Regions from separate parts of the Acuticoccus sp. I52.16.1 genome, predicted to be linked through region 2. Evidence: predicted binding sites of a transcription regulator. Region 2 holds the regulator's gene; each other region holds the start of a gene.
What was found. The regulator PhoB, encoded in region 2, activates phosphate uptake and scavenging genes when phosphate is short. The targets are predictions, from matches to a motif close to TGTCATNNANCTGTCAT.
Positions count from the first base shown of each region.

Region 1: a site for PhoB is predicted at 4,632-4,648, ahead of MRB58_RS06515 (UDP-2,3-diacylglucosamine diphosphatase). Genes of this name have one in related genera too.
Region 3: a site for PhoB is predicted at 2,005-2,021, ahead of phnA (phosphonoacetate hydrolase). Genes of this name have one in related genera too.

Region 1 covers NZ_CP094828.1:1,439,101-1,446,748, forward strand. The annotation lists gene ptsP (phosphoenolpyruvate--protein phosphotransferase) at 1-790, shown strand, start outside; gene prfA (peptide chain release factor 1) at 806-1,867, shown strand; gene prmC (peptide chain release factor N(5)-glutamine methyltransferase) at 1,860-2,747, shown strand; gene MRB58_RS06505 (DUF4167 domain-containing protein) at 3,153-3,929, shown strand; gene MRB58_RS06510 (DUF1489 family protein) at 4,061-4,483, opposite strand; gene MRB58_RS06515 (UDP-2,3-diacylglucosamine diphosphatase) at 4,670-5,482, shown strand; gene MRB58_RS06520 (glycosyltransferase family 1 protein) at 5,502-6,527, shown strand; gene pgi (glucose-6-phosphate isomerase) at 6,541-7,648, shown strand, end outside.
Region 2 covers NZ_CP094828.1:2,831,196-2,838,843, forward strand. The annotation lists gene pstA (phosphate ABC transporter permease PstA) at 1-54, shown strand, start outside; gene pstB (phosphate ABC transporter ATP-binding protein PstB) at 84-938, shown strand; gene phoU (phosphate signaling complex protein PhoU) at 975-1,706, shown strand; gene phoB (phosphate regulon transcriptional regulator PhoB) at 1,721-2,404, shown strand; gene MRB58_RS12825 (GcrA family cell cycle regulator) at 2,447-2,926, opposite strand; gene MRB58_RS12830 (aspartate aminotransferase family protein) at 3,184-4,383, shown strand; gene argF (ornithine carbamoyltransferase) at 4,380-5,291, shown strand; gene MRB58_RS12840 (MgtC/SapB family protein) at 5,374-5,901, shown strand; gene MRB58_RS12845 (Hsp33 family molecular chaperone) at 6,077-7,048, shown strand; gene MRB58_RS12850 (efflux RND transporter periplasmic adaptor subunit) at 7,086-7,648, shown strand, end outside.
Region 3 covers NZ_CP094828.1:1,959,836-1,967,483, forward strand. The annotation lists gene MRB58_RS08735 (malonyl-CoA decarboxylase) at 1-303, opposite strand, end outside; gene MRB58_RS08740 (NUDIX domain-containing protein) at 376-966, shown strand; gene MRB58_RS08745 (LysR family transcriptional regulator) at 980-1,882, opposite strand; gene phnA (phosphonoacetate hydrolase) at 2,047-3,321, shown strand; gene MRB58_RS08755 (alkaline phosphatase family protein) at 3,318-4,616, shown strand; gene MRB58_RS08760 (ABC transporter substrate-binding protein) at 4,613-6,178, shown strand; gene MRB58_RS08765 (ABC transporter permease) at 6,184-7,074, shown strand; gene MRB58_RS08770 (ABC transporter permease) at 7,071-7,648, shown strand, end outside.

The DNA of each region.
Region 1 (7,648 bases), 1.4 Mb from region 2:
GCTCTACCGCAAGATCTACGAGGAGGCCGAAGGCCGCCCCGTCTCGTTCCGCTCGCTCGACATCGGCGGCGACAAAGTCCTCCCGTACCTCAGGACGATGGACGAGGAGAACCCGGCGATGGGCTGGCGCGCGATCCGCCTCGGCCTCGACCGGCCGGGCCTGCTGCGCACGCAGATCCGCGCCCTGCTGCGCGCTTCGGCCGGGCGCGAGCTGAAGCTCATGTTCCCGATGATCACCACGGTGGCCGAGTTCAACGCCAGCCGCGCCCTGGTCGACCGCGAGCGCCGCTTCCTGCATCAGCACGGCTACCAGCTGCCCGACACCTTGAAGCTCGGCGTCATGCTGGAGACCCCGTCGCTCCTCTTCGAGCTGGAGGAGCTGCTCGCGGTGGTCGACTTCGTCTCCGTCGGCACCAACGACCTCTATCAGTTCGCGATGGCGGCGGACCGCTCCAACGTGCGCGTCGCCGGCCGGTTCGACACGCTGTCCCAGTCGTTCGTGCGCATGCTGAAGCGGATCGCCGACGCCTGCCACATCGCCAACGTGCCGGTCACCGTGTGCGGCGACTTCGCCAGCCGCCCGCTCGAGGCGCTGTGCCTGCTCGGCATTGGATACTCCGAACTCTCCATGCCGCCGGCCGCCATTGGGCCGGTCAAAGCGGCCATCCGTGCAACAGACTTGGGACGGTTGCGCGCACGTCTATGGCCGAGACTTGAACCGGGACGCGGAAGCGACGACATTCGTCATCTGCTGTCACGCTTTGCGGACGCACACGACATCCCGGTCTAGGACCCAAACGAACACATGGCGCTTCGACAGCGGCTCGACGAGGTCGTCGACCGCTTCAACATCTTGGAACAACGTATGGCATCCGGCCCGGCGGCGGAGGAATTCGTCCGCCTGTCGCGCGAGTATGCCGAGCTGGAACCGCTGGTGAAACGCGTCGCCGCGCTGCGCGAGGCCGAGAAGGAGCTCGCCGGCATCGACGAGATGCTGCACGGCGACGACGAGCTCGCCGAGCTCGCCGAGGCCGAGCGCCCCGCCGTGCTCGACCGTATCGAGACCCTGTCGGACGATATCCGCGTCGCCCTCCTTCCCAAGGACGAGGCGGACACCAAGAGCGCCATCCTCGAGGTGCGTGCCGGAACCGGCGGCCAGGAGGCGGCCCTCTTCGCGGGCGACCTCTTTCGCATGTACGAGCGCTTTTCCGCGGAGAAGGGCTGGCGGGTCGAGGTGATGAGCCTGTCGGAGGGTGAGGCGGGGGGCTACAAGGAGATCATCGCCGCGGTGCGCGGCGACAGCGTCTTCGCCAAGCTGAAGTGGGAGTCGGGCGTGCACCGCGTCCAGCGCGTGCCGGCGACCGAGTCGGGCGGGCGCATCCACACCTCCGCCGCCACCGTCGCCGTCCTCCCCGAAGCCGAGGACGTCGACATCGACATCCCCGCCAACGACATCCGGATCGATACGATGCGCGCGTCCGGCGCGGGCGGGCAGCATGTGAACACCACCGATTCGGCGGTGCGAATCACCCACCTGCCGACCGGTATCGTGGTCACCTCCTCGGAGAAGTCGCAGCACCAGAACCGGGCGCGGGCGATGGAAGTGCTGCGCGCGCGCCTCTACGACATGCAGCGCCAGCAAGCCGCCGACGCGCGCGCCGCCGACCGCAAGACGCAGGTCGGCTCCGGCGACCGCTCCGAGCGCATCCGCACCTACAACTTCCCGCAAGGGCGGATGACCGACCACCGCATCAACTTGACCCTCTACAAGCTCGACGAGATCCTCTCGGGCGCGGCGCTGGGCGAGGTGATCGACGCGCTGGCGACCGACCACAACGCCAAACTCCTCGCCGAAGCCGATGCCTGAAAGCCGCGGCGTCATCTTCACCGGCGAGCCGGACCTCGGCCACCTCTACACCACGCTGCGGCGCCGCTTCCGCGAGGCGCAGATCTCCACCCCCGACCTCGACGCCCGCCTCCTGGTGACCGAGACGCTCGACGTCACGACGACGCAGCTCATCGCCAACCCGCGCATGGCGGTCGACGCCGATCAGGTCGCCGAGCTGGAGCGGCGGGCGCAGGAGCGGCTGGCGGGTCGCTCCATCGGCCGCATCCTCGGCCGTCGCGCCTTCTGGTCGCTCGACCTGCGCGTGACCGACGATACGCTGGAGCCGCGCCCCGAGACCGAGACGGTGGTGGAGCTGGCGCTCGCGGCCCTGGCGACACCGGACGCGCCGGCGCTGGTGGCCGACCTCGGTGTCGGGACCGGGGCGATCCTGTTGTCGATCCTGTCGGAGCGGCTGGGCGCGCACGGGGTCGGCGTCGACATCTCGTTCAAGGCGCTGATCGAGGCGCGGCGCAACGCCGAGCGCCACAACCTCGACCATAGGGCGATGTTCGTGCAGGCCAATTTCGGATCGGCGCTGGCGCAGCAGTTCGACCTCGTGGTCTCCAACCCGCCCTATATCACCACCGACGACATCGCCGGTCTGGACCGTGCGGTGCGCGACTTCGACCCGCTGCTGGCGCTCGACGGAGGCGAGGACGGGCTCAACGCCTACCGTGTCGTCTTCACCCACGCGCAGCACATGCTGCGGCCGGGCGGGACGCTGGTGGTCGAGATCGATCCGGCGGCGCGCGACGCGGTGATTGCAGAAGCCGAGCGCAGGGGGCTTGAAGTCGAGACGGTTGCGGACGATCTTAATGGTGATGCAAGGGCGGTGTCCCTGCGGCGCGGTATGGTTTGAGCGCCACAGTTGAGAAAACATCGGCCGATCCCATAATTAAGTATTGGAAAGGCAACGGTGAGCCGCTAACGTGCCGCCGTCGGCCGAGCGGTAACCGCATCCTCGGGCACCAGCCTTAGACTGCGAACGACCCGCATCGTGTGCCTGCCCCTTCAGTGGGGCGTCGTTATCACTGACGCCATCCTGGCGACGAACAAGCCCAGGCCCGCAAGCGGGCGCCGGGCCGCGTCGTCGTTTGGACGGCCAATGTGTGGTTCGCTGCTGAGGCGGCGTTCCGAACCGAACCGGACGAGGCTGTGGATCCACCAATATTCAGGATCCGTGGCGACGCTTAGGCGGACTATACCCCTGCTTAAGCGCACGAATCCGCGTTCAACCGTATGTTCCGGATCGAGAAGCGAGCTGATGAGACCTAACAACCCGAGCAAGCGTCTTCGTGGTCGCAGCCGGAGCAAAGGCGGCGGCAATCCGCTGTCGCGCTCCTACGAGTCGAACGGCCCCGACGTTAAGATCCGGGGTTCGGCTTTGCAGGTGGCTGACAAGTACGCCCAGCTCGCGCGTGATGCGCAATCTGCGGGCGACCGTGTGATGGCGGAGAACTATTTCCAACACGCCGAACATTATTATCGGATCGTCGCCGCCGCTTACGAGCAGAGCGGCCAACAACAACCCCGCGGCGAGCGTCACGGCGACGACCGCCACGGCGACAACCGTCACCGCGGCAACGAGCAGCCGAACATCAACGGCTTCGACGGCATGGACGACGACGATGACGACGGGTCCATCCGCGTCAACGGTTCACGCTCCCACGGCCGCGACGACGAGCAAGACGAGGCGCCCGTTCGCGCCAATCACCGCAACGGCGGCTCCAACGGGGCCAACGGCTCCCACGCGGCGGCCCGTGACGATGACGACGACGCGGCCGATCCCGCCCAGGCCCCTCAGCCCGACGTGACCCCCACGCCGGCCGAGTTGGATGCATCCGCCGACGTCAAGGCCGAGGACGACGCGTCCGACGCTGACGGCGACGAAGGCGACGCCAAGGCCAAGAAGGCCGCCAAGCCGAAGACCCCGCGCCGCCGGACCACCACGCCGCGCACGCGTGCCCCGCGCACCCGGCGCACCGAGGCGTCCGCCGACGCCGCGCCGCAGCCCGCGGCCGAGACCGGCGAGAGCAACTGACGCCGCAGCGCGGGCCCCGGCCCGCGCGCCCCACCGCACCGGAGCCGGATCGCGGGCCTCACGCCCGGAGTTCCGGCTTTCGGCGTTCATGAAGGGGGCCTCCCGCCTTTGCCTGGCGGTTCGCTCGGCTGTCAGAGCAGGCAGAGTTCCAGGAGGTCGCGGCGCATCGCGGCGGGCATCGCCTCGTCCATCGCGGCGGCCGAGACGTCCACCGGCGCCTCGTCGGCCCTGAGGTAGCGCCATCCCTGGAAGGGGCGGCAGGGCCGCGGCCGCACCGCCACCACGTCCGGCGCCAGGAGGATGTGCACCCGCGCTACGCCCGACGCGTCGTTGAACGGCTCGATGCCCACCACGCGCTGGCGCGCCTGCACGCTTCCCTTGATCACCCAGTAGAGGCTGCCGTCCGCCAGCACTTCGTCGACCCGCTTGGGGGCGGTGCGCGTGGTGATTCGCATCGCCTGGCGCGAATCACTTCCCGCACGACGCTCGGCCGATTGCCGCAGCGCGTCGATGCTGGAAACGCCGACACATAGCTTGAGAAGATGCACCGTCATTCCACTGGGTTAGGCCCGGCCCCCCGGCGCCGGCAAGCTCGTCCACATGCCTGATGCCCGCTGTCCACCGCTTGTCACATTCGATCTGTTAGGCTTGTTGCGAGGCGGTAGCGCTCTGTTCATGCACCAAATAGGTATGGTAGCAGGCGCGACAGATCGATGAAGCGTGACGGCACGAGGTCGGGAATGGGATCCGAGGACGAACCTGACGTGCGCAAGTACCGCACGCTCTTCCTCTCCGACATCCACCTCGGCACCCGAGGATGCCAGGCGGAGCTGCTGCTCGACTTCCTGCGTCACCATGATGCCGAGAAGATCTACCTGGTGGGCGACATCATCGACGGATGGCGCCTGAAGAAGACCTGGTACTGGCCCCAGTCCCACAACGACGTGGTACAGAAGATCCTGCGCAAGGGCCGCAAGGGCGCCGAGATCGTCTACCTTCCCGGCAATCACGACGAGTTCCTGCGCGACTATGTCGGCACCCATTTCGGTGGGGTCGAGGTGGTCGACTCGGCGATCCACCACACCGCCGACGGGCGCAAACTTCTCATCATTCACGGCGACCAGTTCGACGTCGTCGTGCGTCATGCGAAGTGGCTCGCCTTCCTGGGCGACTGGGCCTACGTCACGACGCTGGCGATCAACACCTGGATCAACATCGTCCGCCGCAAGCTGGGGCTGACCTACTGGTCGCTGTCGGCCTGGGCGAAGTTGAAGGTGAAGAACGCGGTGTCCTTCATCGGCAAGTTCGAAGAGGCGCTCTCGTCCGAGGCGAAGCGCCGCGGCGCGGACGGCGTCGTGTGCGGCCACATCCACCATGCGACCATGCACGACATGCACGGCACGCATTACATCAACACCGGGGACTGGGTGGAGAGCTGCACCGCCGTGGGCGAGCGCGAGGACGGAACCTTCGAGCTGATCCGCTGGACGCGGCTGGCCGACCGCCATCCGACCCGCGCCGTGGCGCCGACGTCGCGCTCACAGGCGGCATGACGCAACGGAAGATTCCGCGATGACGCGCCTCGCCCTCGTGACCGACGCTTGGCACCCGCAGGTGAACGGTGTGGTCCGAACCCTCGATACGACGCGCCAGGAGCTGATCAAGCTCGGCATCGACGTCTACATGATCACGCCGTCGGACTATCGCACGGTGCCGATGCCGACCTATCCGGAGATCCGCCTCGCGGTGACGACGCCGTGGCGCGTGTCGCGCGCGATCGACGAGGTGCGGCCGGACTACGTGCATATCGCCACCGAGGGGCCGCTCGGGATGATCGCGCGGCGGTGGTGCCGCAAGAACAACATCGGCTACACCACGAGCTACCACACGCGCTTTCCCGAATATGTGCGAGCCCGCGCGCCGATCCCGATGTCGTGGTCCTACGCCTTCGTGCGCTCGTTCCACAACGCGGGCGTCGGCTGCATGGTCTCCAACACGACGCTGGAGCGCGAGCTGGCGGCCTGGGGCTTCCAGCGCCTGGTGCGCTGGGTGCGCGGGGTCGACACCGTGACGTTCAATCCCGACGTGCCGCCCGCGCTGCCGGACCTTCCGAAGCCCGTCTTCCTCTACGTCGGCCGGGTCGCGGTGGAGAAGAACATCGGCGCCTTCCTCGACCTCGACCTTCCCGGCACCAAGCTCGTGGTGGGCGACGGCCCGGCGCTGCCGACGTTGAAGGCGAAGTATCCGGACGCAGTCTTCACCGGCAACCGCGTTGGCGAGGAGCTGACGGCGCACTACACCTCCGCCGACGTCTTCGTCTTCCCCAGCATGACCGACACGTGGGGCCTCGTGCAGATGGAGGCGCTCGCCTGCGGCGTCCCCGTCGCCGCGTTCCCGACGATGGGCCCGCTCGACGTCATCGCCGATTCGGGAACCGGGGCGCTGGACTGGGACTTGAGACAGGCGTGCCTCGACGCGTTGTCGATCCCGCGCGACCGCTGCCGATCGTATGCCGAACAGTTCTCCTGGGAATCCAGCGTCAAGCAGTTCTGGGAGAACCTGCAACGGGCGAACGGCATCGAAATCGCCGCCAACTAACGGAGCGAACCTCATGCCCGGCCCCACGTTCGACGCTCTTTGCACCCACAAGAAGAGCCTCGACGGGTTCCATCTGCGCGACGCCTTCTCCGCCGATCCCGGCCGCGCCGCCCGCTTCGCGCTGACCGAGGGCGACCTCCTCCTCGACTATTCCAAGAACATCGTCACCGACGAGACGATGGCACTCCTCGTCGAGCGCGCCCGCGCGGCCGGCCTCGAGGCCAAGCGCGACGCGATGTTCGCCGGCGAGCCGATCAACCTGACCGAGGGCCGCGCCGTCCTCCACGTGGCGCTGCGCGGCGAGGGGCCGTTCGCCATCGACGGGCGCGACGTGTCGGCCGACGTCGCGGAGGTGCTGGACCGCGTCACCGCGTTCGCCGACGGGGTCCGCTCCAACGCGATCGTCGCCGCCGACGGCCAGCCGTTCACCGACGTCGTCAACATCGGCATCGGCGGCTCGGACCTCGGCCCGCGGATGGTGGTGCGCGCGCTGTCGCCCTACCGCGACGGCGGGCCCGACGTGCACTTCGTCGCCAACGTCGACGGAGCCGACATCGCCGACACGCTCGCCCGGCTCGACCCGGCGCGCACCCTCTTCCTCATCGCCTCGAAGACATTCACCACACAGGAGACGATGACCAACGCCGCGACCGCGCGTCAATGGATCGTCGACGGCGTGGGCGAGGCGGCGGTCGGCGACCACTTCGCCGCGATCTCCACCGCGCTCGACAAGGTGGCCAAGTTCGGCATCTCCGAGGACCGCGTCTTCGGGTTCTGGGACTGGGTCGGCGGGCGCTACTCGGTCTGGTCGGCGATCGGCCTGTCGGTCGCGATCGCCATCGGCGGCGCCGGCTTTCGCGCCTTCCTCGCCGGCGGCGCGGCGGCGGACGAGCATTTCCGCACCCGGCCGCTCGCCGAGAACATCCCCGTCGTCATGGGGCTGCTGGGCGACTGGTACCGCACCTTCTTCGGCTACGGCGCCTACGCCATCCTTCCCTACGACCAGCGCCTCGTCGAGTTCGCGGCCCACCTCCAGCAGGTGGACATGGAATCGAACGGCAAGCGGGTCCACCGCGACGGTTCGCCGGTCGCCGAGCCGACCGGGCCGGTGATCTTCGGCG
Region 2 (7,648 bases):
ACCCTGAACGCCCTCGCCATCCTCATGCGCCACCGCTTCGAGCGGCGCTGGTAACGACCGTGATTGAAAAAGGAAACGAGCCGATGGCCGTCGCCGAAGTGGACGTGAAAAAGCCGGACCTGAAGCATCCGGAGACGCACAACCGGTTCCAGACCGTCCGGATCCCCGATCCCGAACCGCGCCCGACCAAGATCGAGGCGAAGGACGTCTCGGTGATCTACGGCACCAAGGAAGCCGTGCACGGGATCTCGATCGACATTCCGGCCCAGGCGGTGACGGCGTTCATCGGCCCGTCGGGCTGCGGCAAGTCGACGTTCCTGCGCTGCTTCAACCGCATGAACGACACCATTCCGGGCTGCCGCGTCCTCGGCCAGCTCAACATGGACGGCGAGGACCTCAACGACCACACGCTCGACGTGGTCCTGCTGCGCGCCCGCGTCGGCATGGTGTTCCAGAAGCCGAACCCGTTCCCGAAGTCGATCTTCGAGAACATCGCCTACGGCCCGCGCATCCACGGCCTGGCCCACAAGAAGGCCGACCTCGACGTCATCGTCGAGCGCTCGCTGACCCGTGCCGGCCTCTGGAACGAGGTGAAGGACCGCCTCCAGGAGCCGGGCACCGGCCTCTCGGGCGGACAGCAGCAGCGCCTGTGCATCGCCCGTGCCGTCGCGGTCGAGCCGGAAGTGATCCTGATGGACGAGCCGTGCTCGGCGCTCGACCCGATCGCGACGCAGACGGTCGAGGGGCTCATCAAGGAGCTGCGGCAGAACTACACGATCATCATCGTGACGCACTCGATGAGCCAGGCGCAACGCGTCTCGGACCGGACGGCCTACTTCCACCTCGGCGATCTCGTCGAGGAGGGGCCGACCAAGGAAATCTTCGAGAACCCGCAGGAGCCGCGGACGCGCGATTATATTTCGGGCGTGTTCGGTTAGGATACGCGGGACGAGTCTTGAGTGGGGGGCAGCGCGTTGGTGCTGACACGTGATCGGGACCGCGAGCTTGTCAGTCTCGCGGCCGAGGTCGCCGAAATGGGCGGTCTCGCGGAGCAGTTGGTGATGGACAGCGTCACCGCGTTGACGCGCATCGACAGTCAGCGCGCGCGTTCGGTGATCGAGGCCGATCAGCGTCTCGACGCCATGCAGCGCAGCGTCGAGAACCATGCGGTGGACCTGATCGCGGCGCACCGCCCGGCCGGCAAGCCGCTGCGCGAGCTGGTCGCGGCGATGCGCATCTCCTCCGACCTCGAGCGCGTCGGCGACCTCGCCAAGAACAACGCCAAACGGGTGATGGCGATCGAGGGGCGGGCCTACCCGCCGCGCGTCGCGCTGGGGGTCGAGCACATGTCCGACATCGCGCTCGAGCAACTGAAGGCGGTGCTCGACGCGTTCACCTCGCAGGACCTGTCCGCCGCTCTCGACGTGCGCAGCCGGGACGACGAGATCGACGCCATCTACACCTCGATCTTCCGCGAGCTGCTGACCTACATGATGGAAGATCCGCGCAACATCACGTTCTGCACGCACCTGTTGTTCTGTGCCAAGAACATCGAGCGGATCGGCGACCACGCCACCAACATCGCCGAAAACATCCACTTCCTGGTGACGGGCGAGCAGCCGGTCGAAGCGCGGGCGAAGGGCGATTCCTCGTCCTACCTCTCCGCCGACTGGGCCGAGCCCAAGAACGGTAGCGGAGGTCGCTAGATTTGCCGCAGGTGATGATCGTCGAGGACGAGGAGCCGCTGACCCTCGTCCTGCGCTACAACCTGGAAGCCGAGGGCTATGACGTCGACTGCGCGAGCCGCGGCGACGAGGCCGAGCTGCGCCTCCTGGAGGGGCTGCCGGACCTTCTCATCCTCGACTGGATGCTGCCGGGGCTCTCCGGCATCGAGCTGTGCCGGCGCCTGCGCTCGCGCCCGCAGTCGGAGAACCTTCCGATCATCATGCTGACGGCGCGCGGCGAGGAGACCGAGCGGATCCGCGGCCTCGCCACCGGCGCCGACGACTATGTGGTCAAGCCGTTCTCGACGCCGGAGCTGATGGCCCGCATCCGCGCCATCCTGCGCCGCACCAAGCCGGCCATGGTCTCGTCCCTGCTGCGCGCCGGCGACATCGAGCTCGACCGCACGACCCACCGCGTCCGCCGCTCGACACGCGAGGTCCACCTCGGCCCGACCGAGTTCCGCCTGCTGGAGTTCCTGATGCAGTCGCCCGGCCGCGTGTTCTCGCGCGAGCAGCTCCTCGACGGGGTGTGGGGGCGGGACGTCTACGTCGACGAGCGGACGGTGGACGTGCACATCGGCCGGCTGCGCAAGGCGATCAATCGCGGCAAGGCCAAGGATCCGATCCGCACCGTGCGCGGCGCGGGCTACGCCTTCAACGACCAGTTCCACATCCGCTGAGGGGCCGCGGCGGCGGCCCCGCGCGCCTTCCGGCGCGGCGCGTCAGCTCGACTTCGAGCGGCGGGAGGGGAAGGCCTGCTCGGCGTGGGCGCGGCAGTAGGTGTCGCCCTGCGTGGTGCGCGCGCCGCAGAAGCGGAAGGCGGGGTCGGACGGATCGCCCACCGGCCAGCGGCAGGTCGAGGCGGAGAGGTCCATCAAGGTCATGCCTTCGGTCAACGGCACGATCTCGGCGGTCTGCGGGATCTCTTCGATCTCCGGCTCCTCGACGACCTTCACCGCGACGGCGCCGGCGGCCATCACCCGCGGCGCGGCGGCGGGCTTGGGGGCGACGATGGGAGCACTCCGGGCCCGCGTCGCCCGCGTCTGCGGTGCCTTCACCCGGCCCGAGAGGCCCAGGCGATGGATCTTGCCGATGACGGCGTTGCGGGTCACCCCGCCCAGGGAGCTGGCGATCTGTGACGCGGACATCCCCTCGGCCCACAGCTTTCGCAAAACCTCGATTCGCTCGTCGGTCCAGCTCATCGCCATTCCCTTTGCTCACCGCCGATCCACATGCCGTCCACAGCCGACCAGGACGGTCGGTGGATAGAAGGGAGCCGGGCGATGTCCTGTCTTTACGCCCCGAATCGTAAGAGATTTGGCGATTCGCGGTCTAGAGTCGGCGAGTCCGCCGCGACTCAAACCTTGCTTTTTCCCCAACCATCGGAAAGAAAGCCGGCCTGTCCGCAGTACCTTGCAAGGAGCTGGGGACAACCTTCGCAAAACCGCGAGTTTTACCCATGACGACGAACAGCCTGTTCCCGACCTACAACCGCGCCGACATCGCCTTCGAGAAGGGCGAGGGCGTCTGGCTCGTGGGCACGGACGGGCGACGATATCTCGACATGGGGTCCGGCATCGCCGTGACCAGCGTCGGCCATGCCCACCCGCATCTCGTCGCCGTCCTGCAAGAGGCGGCCACGAAGGTCTGGCACACGTCCAACCTCTACCGGATCCCCGAGCAGGAGCGGCTGGCCGACCGGCTGACCGCGGCGACGTTCGCCGAGCGCGTGTTCTTCTGCAACTCCGGCGCGGAGGCCAACGAGGCCGCCATCAAGACCGCGCGGCGCTATCAATATGTGAGCGGCCACCCCGAGCGGGTGCGCATCGTCACCTTCCAGGGCGCCTTCCACGGCCGCACGCTCGGTGCGCTCGCCGCGACCGGCGTCGCCAAATATATGGAAGGCTTCGGCGAGCCCGCCCCCGGCTTCGACAAGGTGCCGCTGGGCGACCTCGATGCGGTGAAGGCCGTGATCGGTCCCGAGACGGCGGCGATCATGGTCGAGCCGGTGCAGGGCGAGGGCGGCGTGCAGCTCGTCGACCGCGAGTTCCTGCGCGCGCTGCGCAAACTGTGCGACGACCACGGCCTGGTGCTGATCTTCGACGAGATCCAGACCGGCGTCGGCCGCTTCGGCACGCTCTTCGCCTACGAGGCGCTCGGCGTGACGCCCGACATCCTGTCGGCGGCCAAGGGCCTGGGCGGCGGGTTCCCGATCGGCGCCTGCCTCGCCACCGCGGCGGTCGGTGACGCGATGACGCCCGGCACGCACGGCACCACCTTCGGCGGCACGCCGCTCGCCTGCGCCGTCTCCAACGCGGTGCTGGACGTGGTGCTCGCCGACGGCTTCCTCGACGAGGTCAAGCGCAAGGGCGCGTTCCTGATGCAGTCGCTGGCGGGCGTCGTCGATTCCCACCCGAGCGTGTTCGAGACCGTCCGCGGCGAGGGACTGATGGTCGGCGTCAAATGCCGCGCGCCGGCGGGCGACGTGGCGCTCGCCGCGCGCGATGCCGGGCTCCTGGTGGTGCCGGCCGGTGACAATGTGGTGCGCTTCCTCCCCGGCCTCGTGGCCACGGAAGAGGACCTGCGCGAGGCGGCCCGGCGGCTCGACGCCGCGGGCGAGGCCGTCGAGAAGGCGAAGAAGGATACCGCGGTCGTATGACGCCCAAGCATTTTCTGGATATCGCGTCTCAGTCTCCCGAGGCGCTGCGGGCGATTTTGGACGAAGGCCACCGGGTCAAGGCCGAGGGCCGCATCCGCACCGACCGCCTGCGCGGGAAGACGCTCGCGATGCTGTTCGAGCGGCCGTCCACCCGGACGCGCTTCTCGTTCGACCTCGCGATGCGCGAGCTGGGCGGCGACACCATCGTCGCCTCCGGCAGCGAGATGCAGCTCGGCCGCGGCGAGTCGCTGGCCGACACGGCGACCGTGCTGTCGCGCTACGTCTCGGCGGTGATGATCCGCATGCTGGACCACGGCGGGCTGACGACGTTTGCCGAGTCGGCGCAGGTGCCGGTGATCAACGGCCTGACGCGCCGCTCGCACCCGTGCCAGATCATCGCCGACCTCATCACCATGGAGGAGCGCATCGGCGCGCTCGACGGGCGCGTGCTGGCCTGGGTCGGTGATGGCAACAACGTTCTGGCGACGCTGATGGAGGCCGCGCCCAAGCTCGGCTTCGTCATCAAGGTCGCGACGCCGCCGGAGTTCGCCCCGCGCCAACCGCTGGTGGACACCGCACGCCGCCTGGGCGCCACGATCGAGGTCGGCACGGACCCGCACGTCGCCGTCCGCGGCGCGGACGTGGTGGTGACCGACTCGTGGGCCTCCATGGGCGACGAGGACGAGGAGGAGCGGCGCCACGTCTTCCGCCCCTACCAGGTGAACGAGGCGCTGATGGAGGAGGCCGGTCCGTCCGCGATCTTCATGCACTGCCTGCCCGCCCACCGCGGCGAGGAGGTCACCAACGCGGTGATGGACGGCCCGCAGTCGGTGGTGTTCGACGAGGCCGAGAACCGCGTCCACGCGCAGAAGGCGATCCTCGCCTACGTGTTCGACCGCCTCGGCTGACGGGGCGCGGAGGGCGCCTGTGCGCCCTCCCTCCGCCGGTCTCGGGCGGCGATGCGCATTGTCGTGAACCGGGCACGCCGCCGTGCGTTTCCGGGGAATGGACGGGCTCTATCATACCCTCGCGACAGAGTTCGGCCGGCTTCCCGGGCCGGGCGGCGTCGTCGTCCTGCTGCGCGTTCTGGGCGCGGCGTTGCTGTGCGGGCTCATCGGGCTGGAACGCGAGCTGAGCGACCATGCCGCGGGGCTGCGCACGAACATGCTGGTGGGCGTCGCCTCGGCGGTGTTCGCCGTCATCGGCCTCAGTTTGATCGACCAGCTCGAGGGTGACACCATCCGCATCGACCCGATCCGCCTGATCGAGGCGGTGACGTCCGGCGTCGCCTTCCTGGCGGCCGGCCTCATCGTCCTGTCGCGCGGGCAGGTGCGCGGGCTCACCACCGGGGCCACCGTATGGCTCTCGGGCGCGGTGGGCCTGGCGGTCGGGATCGGCCAGTGGATGCTGGCGCTGCTGGGGGCGCTCGTCGGGCTGGCCGTATTGATCGGCCTCGCCAGACTGGAATGCAGGCTCGGCATCTCCGGCAAGAAGGCGATCGAGGAACCCGCCGAATAGGATCCGCGCCGCCCGGCTCCGGCTCCGGCTCCGGCTCCGGCTCCACGGCGCTCGAGTGGCGAGCGACGTGCGGGTGCCTATATAGGGGGCCTGCCCTGACGCAGACGTTGTTCGCGCGCCGCGCCCCATGGGGCCCGGCGTCAGCCTACTCGCGCTCAAGAATAAGGTTCCGCTCGTGACCGCCACTGCCGACGATTGTGTCCTTCCGTTCTCCGTCGAGGCGCTCGACGTTCGCGGCCGCGTCGCACGGCTCGGGTCCTCGCTCGACCAGATCCTGCGACGCCACGATTATCCGCCCGCCGTCTCGCGCCTGCTGGGCGAGGCGGTGATCCTCAACGTGCTCTTCGCCACCGCGCTGAAGATGGAGGGCCGCGTCGTCCTGCAGATCCAGTCGGACGGACCGGTGTCGCTCCTGGTGACCGACTTCACGACCCCCGAAGGCCTCCGCGGATATGCCCGCTTCGATGCCGAGGCGGTGGCCGAGCTGGGTGACAGCCCGGCCCTGCGCGACATCGTCGGCGAAGGCACGATGGCGCTCACCATCGACCCGAAGGACACCGTGCGCCGCTATCAGGGCATCGTCGAGATGACGGGCGACAGCCTGGAGGAGGTGGCGCACCGCTACTTCTCCCAGTCCGAGCAGATCCCGACCATGGTGCGCCTCGCCGTCGCCGAGACGATGGAGCGCCGCCCCGGCGAGGAGCCGCGGCGCATCTGGCGAGGCGGCGGTGTCACCGTGCAGTTCCTGCCCGACGCGTCCGAGCGCATCGTCGTGCGCGACATCGACCCCGGCGACGCGCCGGAGGACGCCGCGCAGGACCAGCGCGATCAGGACGACGCCTGGGTGGAGGCCGCCGCCCGCACCCAGAGCGCGCAGGACCACGAGCTGGTCGACCCGGAGATTTCCGCCGAGCGCCTCTTGCTGCGCCTGTTCAACGAGCGGGACGTGAGGGTTTTCGATCCGTTCAGCCTGAGTGCAGACTGTCACTGCTCAACTGACAAGATCCAAACGATGCTCGGTCAGTTCAGCGCGGACGATCGAGCTTCCATGGTGGAAGACGGCGCGATCAAGGTGACATGCGAGTTCTGCAACACAGAGTACGTCCTCGACCCGGACACGCTACAGGAGCGTGGCACGGCGCACTGACGCGGACCGGCGCGGTCCGCCGGCGCGGGGGGCCGCGATGAGGGCGCTCGGCCGCATCGCGCGCCTGCTGGCGCAGGCGATCCTGCCGGCGGTGGTGCTGATCGTCGCCTGGTCCTGGACCGAGGGACTGGTCAACGGCGGGGCCGGCGGCCCGCCCGAGCGGCGCGAGGCGGTCGAAACCGTCTACGCCGTCACCGCGCGGGACGTCGAGATCGGCACCAACCGTGCCACCTTGCGCGCGTTCGGCGAGGTGGTGGCGCTGGAGAGTGCCGAGCTGCGCATCGCCTCGCCCGGCCGCGTCGTCGAGGTGCGCGAGGATCTCGCCGCCGGCGTCGTCGTCGAGGAGGGCGAGACGCTGGTGCGGATCGACCCGTTCGCCTACCTCGGCGCGCTGCGCGAGGCGCGGGCGCAGCTGAAGGAGGCCGAGGCGGCGGCGCGCGAGGCCGAAAGCCGCATCGCCATGGGCGCCAGCGACCTGGAACGCGCCGAAGAGCAGCGCGAGCTCGCCGAGCGGGACCTTTCGCGCGCCACCACCCTGCGCTCCGGCACCATCACCGACCGCGCGGTCGACGAGCGGCGGCTCATCGTCAGCCAGCGGCA
Region 3 (7,648 bases), 870 kb from region 2:
GACGCCACTCGGCTTGTCGAGGTAGGCCTCGGCGGCCTCGGCGAGGCGCTCCGGCTCGGGACCATAGTCGGCCGCCAGGGTGCGGAAGACGAACGTGCGCCCGGCGCTGTCGAGGTCACGGTAGGCGCGCAGGAATTCCGCCGCACGCTCCAGCGACGAGGACTCGCCCCGCCCGTTGAGCAGGCTCTCGATCAGCTGGGCGAGATCGCGCCGGCTGGTGCGCCGTGGCTTGCGGCGCTCGCCGAAGAGGCGATTGTCCGTGATGGTGGAGAGCAGGTCGTTGATGACGCTGGTCTGTCGCATGGGTACGCTCCCGCGCGGCGTGGCACAAACTTGCCTTAGGGTATAGCACTCGGCGGACCGATGAGGATGCGAATGCCCGAACAGAGTTATAGCGTGCGGCACGTGAAGACGGCCTACTCCGGCTTCATGACCCTCGACCTTTATGAAGCGACGATCGAGTTGAACGGCCACGCCACCGAGATGGTGCGCGAGGTGCACGACCATGGCCATGGCGCGTGTGTCCTGCCGTTCGATCCGGAGCGCCGCACATGCCTCCTGGTCCGCCAGCTGAGGTTGCCCGTCCACGTGGTGGAAGGCAATGGCCTCATCCTGGAGGCGGCCGCCGGGCTGATCGACAAGGACGACGCCAGCCCCGCCGCCGCCGCGCAGCGCGAGGCCGCGGAGGAGTTGCGCTACCTGGTGCGAAACGTCGCGCCGGTGGGCACCGTCTACCCGATCCCCGGCATGGTGACGGAGCTGATGCACTGCTTCGTCGCCGAGTACGCCGCCGCCGACCGGATCACCGAGGGCTTCGCCGCGGACGAGGACGAGGTGATCGAGGTCGAGGAGTGGGGCCTCGACGACCTGTGGCGCGCCTGGAAGGACGGCCGTCTGCGCGACGGCAAGGCGGTCATGTGCCTCATGGGCCTGAAGCTCGACCGGCCGGAGCTCTTCACCGTCTGAGGCGACGATCGCCTCACGCGCCCGCCGGGATCGCCGGCGGTGCGGCGGGGGCGGCCTCCCACTGGCGCACCATCGTGCGGGCCAGCGTCTCGGCGGCGCAGCGGTTGGGGCCGTCGGGCGAAACGCCGATGGAGTAGACCGCCCCGGCGACGCGCAAGTCCGGCCAAGGCTCCACCAGGAGGCCCTGGGAGAGCTGTGGGCCGAGCAGCTCCAGCGGCGCCACGATGGCGCCGAGCCCGGCGAGCGCCGCCTCCAGCGCGACATAATAATGCGGGTAGACCTTCGCCGGGCGCGCCGGCCGCCCGCGGAACGCGTGCTGGCACCAGCGGGCGAGCTCGCCGGTGCGCGTCGCCGCGTCGACGAAGGGGAGGCGCGCCGGGTCGGTCACGTCGAGAAGGTTGGGCGGCACCAGGAGGCCGAGCTGCTCGACGAAGAGCGGCCGCGGCGCGAAGCGCGGCGCCAGTGCCTCCCCCCGCCGCACCACCAGATCGAACTGCAGTGCGTCCCAGTCCTCGGTGGTGTGGGTCGGGCGGACGCGGATCCCCGTGTCGCTGCCGGCGATATCGAGCCGTGGCAGGCGCGGGATGAGCCAGCGCATGGCGAAGGTGGCGGGAGCGACGACCGTCAGCACCTCCTGCCGGTCGCTGGCGAGCACATCGTCGAGTGCGGTCTCGATTTCCTCCAGCGCGCCGCCGACGGCCGCCGCGAGACGCTCGCCGGCCGCGTTGGCGACCATGCCGCCCCGCCGACCGCTGAACAACGGCCGCCCCAGCCACTGCTCCAGATGTGCGAGTTGCTTACTCACCGCTCCGTGCGTCACGGATAAATCATCGGCCGCGGCCGACACACTGCCCGTTCGCACGACACTCTCCAGTGCAATGAGAGATTTTATCGGCAGTATTCGTCGTTTTGTCATGTGAATTCATCTCACATTGCGCGAATTTATTTCCATTGCTTGCGAGTCGTCGTTGGCGCTACCTCGTTCCCCAACGCGAATGCGTTCTGTATTCTTGACGAACCTCCTTATACATCAAACACATGGCGGTTTGATTACGGGCGGTCGTGAGCGCTGGAGGATCAATGGCTCTCGCAATGGACACCGCCACAGGAACCCCCGCCGCCGAGGTCGAAGTCAACGGGCGCCGCTATGCGCTGCCGCACCGCCCGGTCGCCGTGATCTGCTACGACGGGTGCGACCCGGCCTACGTCGCCGCCGCGCGCGAGGCCGGCATCGTCCCGCACCTCGCCCGCATGATGGACGAGGGCTTCGCCGCCACCGCGCTCGCCGCGATGCCGACCTTCACCAACCCCAACAACGTCTCCATCGTCACCGGCGCGCCGCCGGCCGTCCACGGCATCTCCGGCAACTACTATTACGACGCCGCGACCGGCCGTGAAATCATGATGCTCGACGCGGAGGGGATGCGCGGCGGCACGGTGCTGGCCGCGCTCGCCGCGGCAGGCGTGCGCGTCGCGGCGGTGACGGCCAAGGACAAGCTCCTCAAGGCCCTCGCGAAGGACCTCGCCGGTATCGCCTTCTCCGCCGAGCGTGCCGACGAGGCGACCCTCGCCGCCAACGGCATCGAGGACGCCACCCGCCTCGTCGGCCGCCCGGCGCCGGAGCCGTACGTCCCCGATCTCTCGCTCTTCGTGCTCGACGCCGGCGTGCGGCTCATCGGCGAGGGGATGGCCGACGTCGCCTACCTCTCGCTGTCGGACCTCGTGCAGCACTCGCACGCTCCCGGCACGCCCGAGGCCAACGCCTTCATGGCGGCAGTCGACCAGCGCGTCGGCGCGCTGCTGGCGGCGGGGGCGGTGGTCGGCATCGTCGCCGACCACGGCATGAACGACATGGCCGAGGACGGCGGAGCGGCGCGGGTCACCTACCTCGCCGATCGCCTGGACGCCGCGTTCGGCGAAGGCCGCACCCGCGTCGTCTGTCCCATCACCGACCCGTTCGTGCGCCATCACGGCGCGCTGGGCGGTTTCGTGCGGGTCCACGTCACCGACCCGGCGCTCGCCGCCGCCGAGGTGCTGGCCGCGGTGGCGGCGATGGACGGCGTCGGCGAGGCCCTCTCCGGGGCCGAGGCCGCCGCCCGGTTCGAGCTGCCGCCCGAGCGCGAGGGCGACGTCGTGGCGATCGGCGCCCCCAACGTCGCGCTCGGGGCCCATGCGGCGGACCACGACCTCTCGGCCCTGGCCGGCACGCGGCTGCGCTCCCACGGCGGGCTCGCCGAGCAGCGGGTGCCGTTCGTCCTGTCCCATCCGCTCACCGACGCCTACCGCGCCAAGGCCGCCGGCCCGCTGCGCAACTTCGACATCTTCGACTTCGCGCTGAACGGGGTGCGCGGATGACCCGCGCCTTCGCCATCGTCCTCGACGGGTTGCGCCGCGACCTCGTCACGCCCGAAACGACGCCGCACCTGATGCGCTTCGCCGACACCGCGACGCGCTTCACCGCCCACCGCTCGGTCTTCCCGTCGGCGACACGCGTGGTTTCGGCCGCGTTCGCCACCGGCTGCCATCCGGCCCGCAACGGGTTGCAGGGCAACACCGTGGCGCTGATGGCCAACGGGCGGCTGGCGCTTCACGACGTCGGCAAGCCGGAGTTCTTCGCCACCAAGCGGGCGGCGACCGGCAGCACGCTCGACCAGCCCACCATGGCCGAGCGGCTTTCGGATCGCGGCGGCGTCGTCGTCTTCAACAACGTCTCGCCGGGGGCGGCCTACGCGCACGACCCGGACGGGCACGGCACCGTCTACCACCGCGCCGGCTCGCACGGGCCGGGCCTCGGCCCGGTCGCCCGCCCGCTCGCCGTCACGCTCGGCATCGACGGGGACGAGGCGATGGCCGAGCGTTTCGTCGCCGAGGCGGTCGACCCCGCCGGCCCGCACGGGCGCACCGCGCTCGCCGTCCTGTGGCTCTCCGAGCCCGACACCACGCAGCACGCCGCCCCGCTCGGCTCGCCGGACGCCCTCGCGGTGCTCCGGCGGGCGGACGCCGTCGCCGGCCGCGTCCTCGCCGCGATCGACGCCGCGCATCCGGCCGGCCCCGACGCGCCGCTCGTCGCCATCCTCTCCGACCACGGCCACCAGACGGTCGGCAGCGTGATCGACATCGACGCCTTCCTCGTCGCCGAGGGGCTGAAGGCGAAGGGCGCGGACGACGTCCTCGTCGCGCCCAACGGGACCGGCGCCCTCGTCTACGTCCACCCGGACGGCGCCGACCGCATACCCGCCATCGTCCGCGCGCTGGAGGCGGTGCCCTGGACCGGCGCGGTCTACGCCGGCGAAGAGCTCGCCCGTGTCGGCCACGCGCCGGTCGGCGGGCTCGCCGTCGCCGTTTCCATGGCGGCCAGCGACGCGCCCAACGCCTACGGCATCCGCGGCACCAGCGCCGTCGTGCGGCCCTGCGGCAGCAAGGCCGACCGGCTCGGCTGCGGCCAGCACGGCGGTCTCGGCGCCGGCGAGCAGTCTCCCTTCCTCATGATGCGTGGCGCGGGCTTCCGCCCCGGTGCCGCGCTCGGCGAGCCGACCTCCGCGGTCGACCTCGCGCCCACCATCCTCACCCATCTCGGCGTCCCCCACCGGGGGCTCGATGGGCGGGACCTCCACGCCACTCTGGAACCCATCGGAGATCAACGGCCATGACGACCAAGCCCTTCGCCCGGATCGACCGCCGCCGGCTCATGCTCGGCACCGCCGCCGCAGCGCTGTTCGCGTCGGCACCGCTGGCCCTCGCCCCCGAGGCGCGCGCCCAGGACCCCGTCAAAGGCGGCACCCTGCGCTACGCGACGCTCGGCCTCGACACCTCCGACCCCCACCGCCACACCGGCTCCATCGCCGTGCAGCAGCTCTATGTCGAGGCGCTGACCTCGATCGGTCCCGACGGCCGCGTCGAGCCCTTCCTCGCGAAGGGGTGGGACATCTCCGAGGACGGCAAGACCTACACCTTCACGCTGCGCGACGGCGTCACCTTCCACAACGGCGACCCGATGGATGCCGAGGCGGTCGCCGCCAACATCCGCCGCGTGAAGGAGAACGTCACCGGCGGCTGGCTCGCCTCCGCGATGAAGCTCGTCGAGAGCGTCAAGACCGAGGGCGACGACGCCGTCGTCATCACCATGAGCGAGCCCTACGCCCCGCTCGTGAACCTCATGTCCGAGCTGTGGATCGTCTCCCCCGCCTCCGAGGGCTGGGACGAGACCATCAAGACCCCGATCGGCACCGGCCCGTTCACCTTCGGCGAGTGGCGCCCGCAGGTGTCGCTGACCGCCCCGGCCTACGAAGCCTACTGGCGCGGCGACGACATGCCCTACCTCGCCGCGGTCGAGGTGAACCTTCGCGAGGACATCGACAAGGGCAACGCTCTGCGCGCCGGCGACCTCGACATCGTCAACGTCGACCGTGACGTCGCCCGCCGCCTCGCCCAGGACCCGGCGATCCGCACGTCGACGCTGAAGGACTCCACCTGGTACTTCGCCGCGTTCAACAACCGCAGCCCCCGCGCCCCGTTCGACGACCCGAAGGTCCGCGAAGCGCTGATGTACGCGATCGACAAGCGTGCCTTCATGCAATTCATCGCCCCCGAAACGGGCGTAGTCTCCAACCAGATGGTCATGCCCGGCCACGTCTACTACGACGCGGCGATCGGCGAGGCGGACGCGCACAAGGGTGCCGACCTCGACAAAGCGAAGGCGCTGCTGGCCGAGGCCGGCGTCGACCCCTCCACCATCACCATCGACCTCGTCTCCTGGCAGGAGAGCTACCCGCAGGTCGTCGTCCAGATGCTGCGCCAGCTCGGCTTCAAGGTGGAGCACTCCGCGCTCGACGACCTCGGCGCGCAGAACCGCCTCGGCCAGTACGACTGGGACATGGCGGTGATGGCCTCCGGCCCGCGTGCCGACATCTTCCTGCGCTACGTGCGGCTGATGAGCGACGGGCCGAACCCGGTCCTGTGGGGCGGCATCCAGGACGCCGAGCTCGACGGCCTCATCAAGGCCGCCGTCGCCGAGACCGACGAGGACGCCCGAAAGGCGCTCTATACCGAGGCCTTCCAGCGCGTGATCGACAACAAATACTTCATGGTGCTGGGTCATGCGCCGAACGCGATCGCCATGCGCGAGGCGGTGAAGGGCTACGAGCCGGGCTTCACCTGGTCGCCCAACTGGGTGAGCGGCGGCATCGCCCAGACCTTCCTGATCGAGGACTGAGGCCGGTGGCCCTCGCGATCAAGGCGGACGGGGCCCTCCCCGCCGCAGCGGCCCGCCGGGCGGGGGGCGGCCGCGTCCTCGTCGGCATCGCGGGGGCGGTCGTCTTCGCCATCATCCTCGCAGCGGTGTTCGCGCCGTGGCTCGTCACGCACGACCCGTTCGCGCAGGACCTTTTTCACCTCAACACGGCGCCGGGGGGCGAGCACCCCCTCGGCACCGACCATATCGGCCGCGACGTCTACTCCCGCCTCGTCATGGGGGCGCGGCTGACGCTGATCGTCGGTGCCGGAGGCGCGGCGATCGCCTTCCTGCTGGGCGGCGCGCTGGGGCTCCTCGGCATGGCGCTCGGCCGCTGGGGCGAACGGGTGGTCTTCGCCGTGATCGACCTCGTGCGCGCCGTCCCCGGCATCCTGCTGGCGCTCCTCATCATCGTCGCCGTCGGCGAGGGGACGGGGCCGGTGACCTTGGCGCTCGGCGTCTCGTTCGCGCCGTTCTTCGCCTACGTCGCGCGGGCGACGTTCAAGCGCGAGGCGGCGCAGGACTATGTACGCGTCGCCGGGCTCTTCGGCGGCGGGCGGCTGCATGTCCTGCGGCTGCACATCCTGCCCAACCTCTGCGGCAGCCTCGTCACGCAGGCGGCGATCATCCTGCCGCGCTGCATCGTGACCGAGTCGGTGCTGTCGTTCCTCGGCCTCGGCTCCTCGCCCGACGCGCCGACCTGGGGCCGCATGATCTCCGACGCCAGCCGCTACCTGGAAGTCTCGCCGCACGCGATCCTGGCACCCATCGCCGCCCTCGTCGCGCTGACGGTCAGCCTCCTGGTGCTGGGCGACGCACTGCGCGAGCGGCTCGACCCGCTGCGCGCCGGCGCCCTCCCGCCGGGAGCGGTCCGATGACGCGCCTCGGCGCCGTCGCCCTCGCCCTCCTGCGCATGGCGGTGCAGGCGGCGGGCATCGTCCTCGTCGTCTTCCTCTTGTGCCGCGTGGCGCCGGGCGACGCGGTCGACCGCATGGCCCTCGAGGGCGGGCTGACCGCCAGCGAAGAAGCCGAGTTGCGCAGCGAGATGGGCCTCGACAAACCCCTCCTCGTCGACCTCGCCAGCTGGGCCGGCCACGCGATCACCGGCGACTTCGGCCTCTCGCTGCGCTACGGCCGCCCGGTCGCCGACATGCTGGCGACCGCGCTCCCCACCACGCTCGCCCTTGCCGCCGGCTCCTTCGCGCTGGGGCTGATCATCGCGATGGGGCTCGCGGTGTCGGCCGCCGTCACCGGAAGCCGCGTGCTGGTGGGGTTCGTCAACCTCGTCAACATATGGTCCATCGCGCTGCCGACTTTCTGCGTCGGCGTGGTGGCGATCCTCGTCTTCTCCGTCTGGCTCGGCTGGCTGCCGGTGGTCGGCGCGCTGGCGATGCCGATCGTCATCATCGCGATCGACAATGCCGGGCAGATCGGCAAACCCCTCTTCGAGGA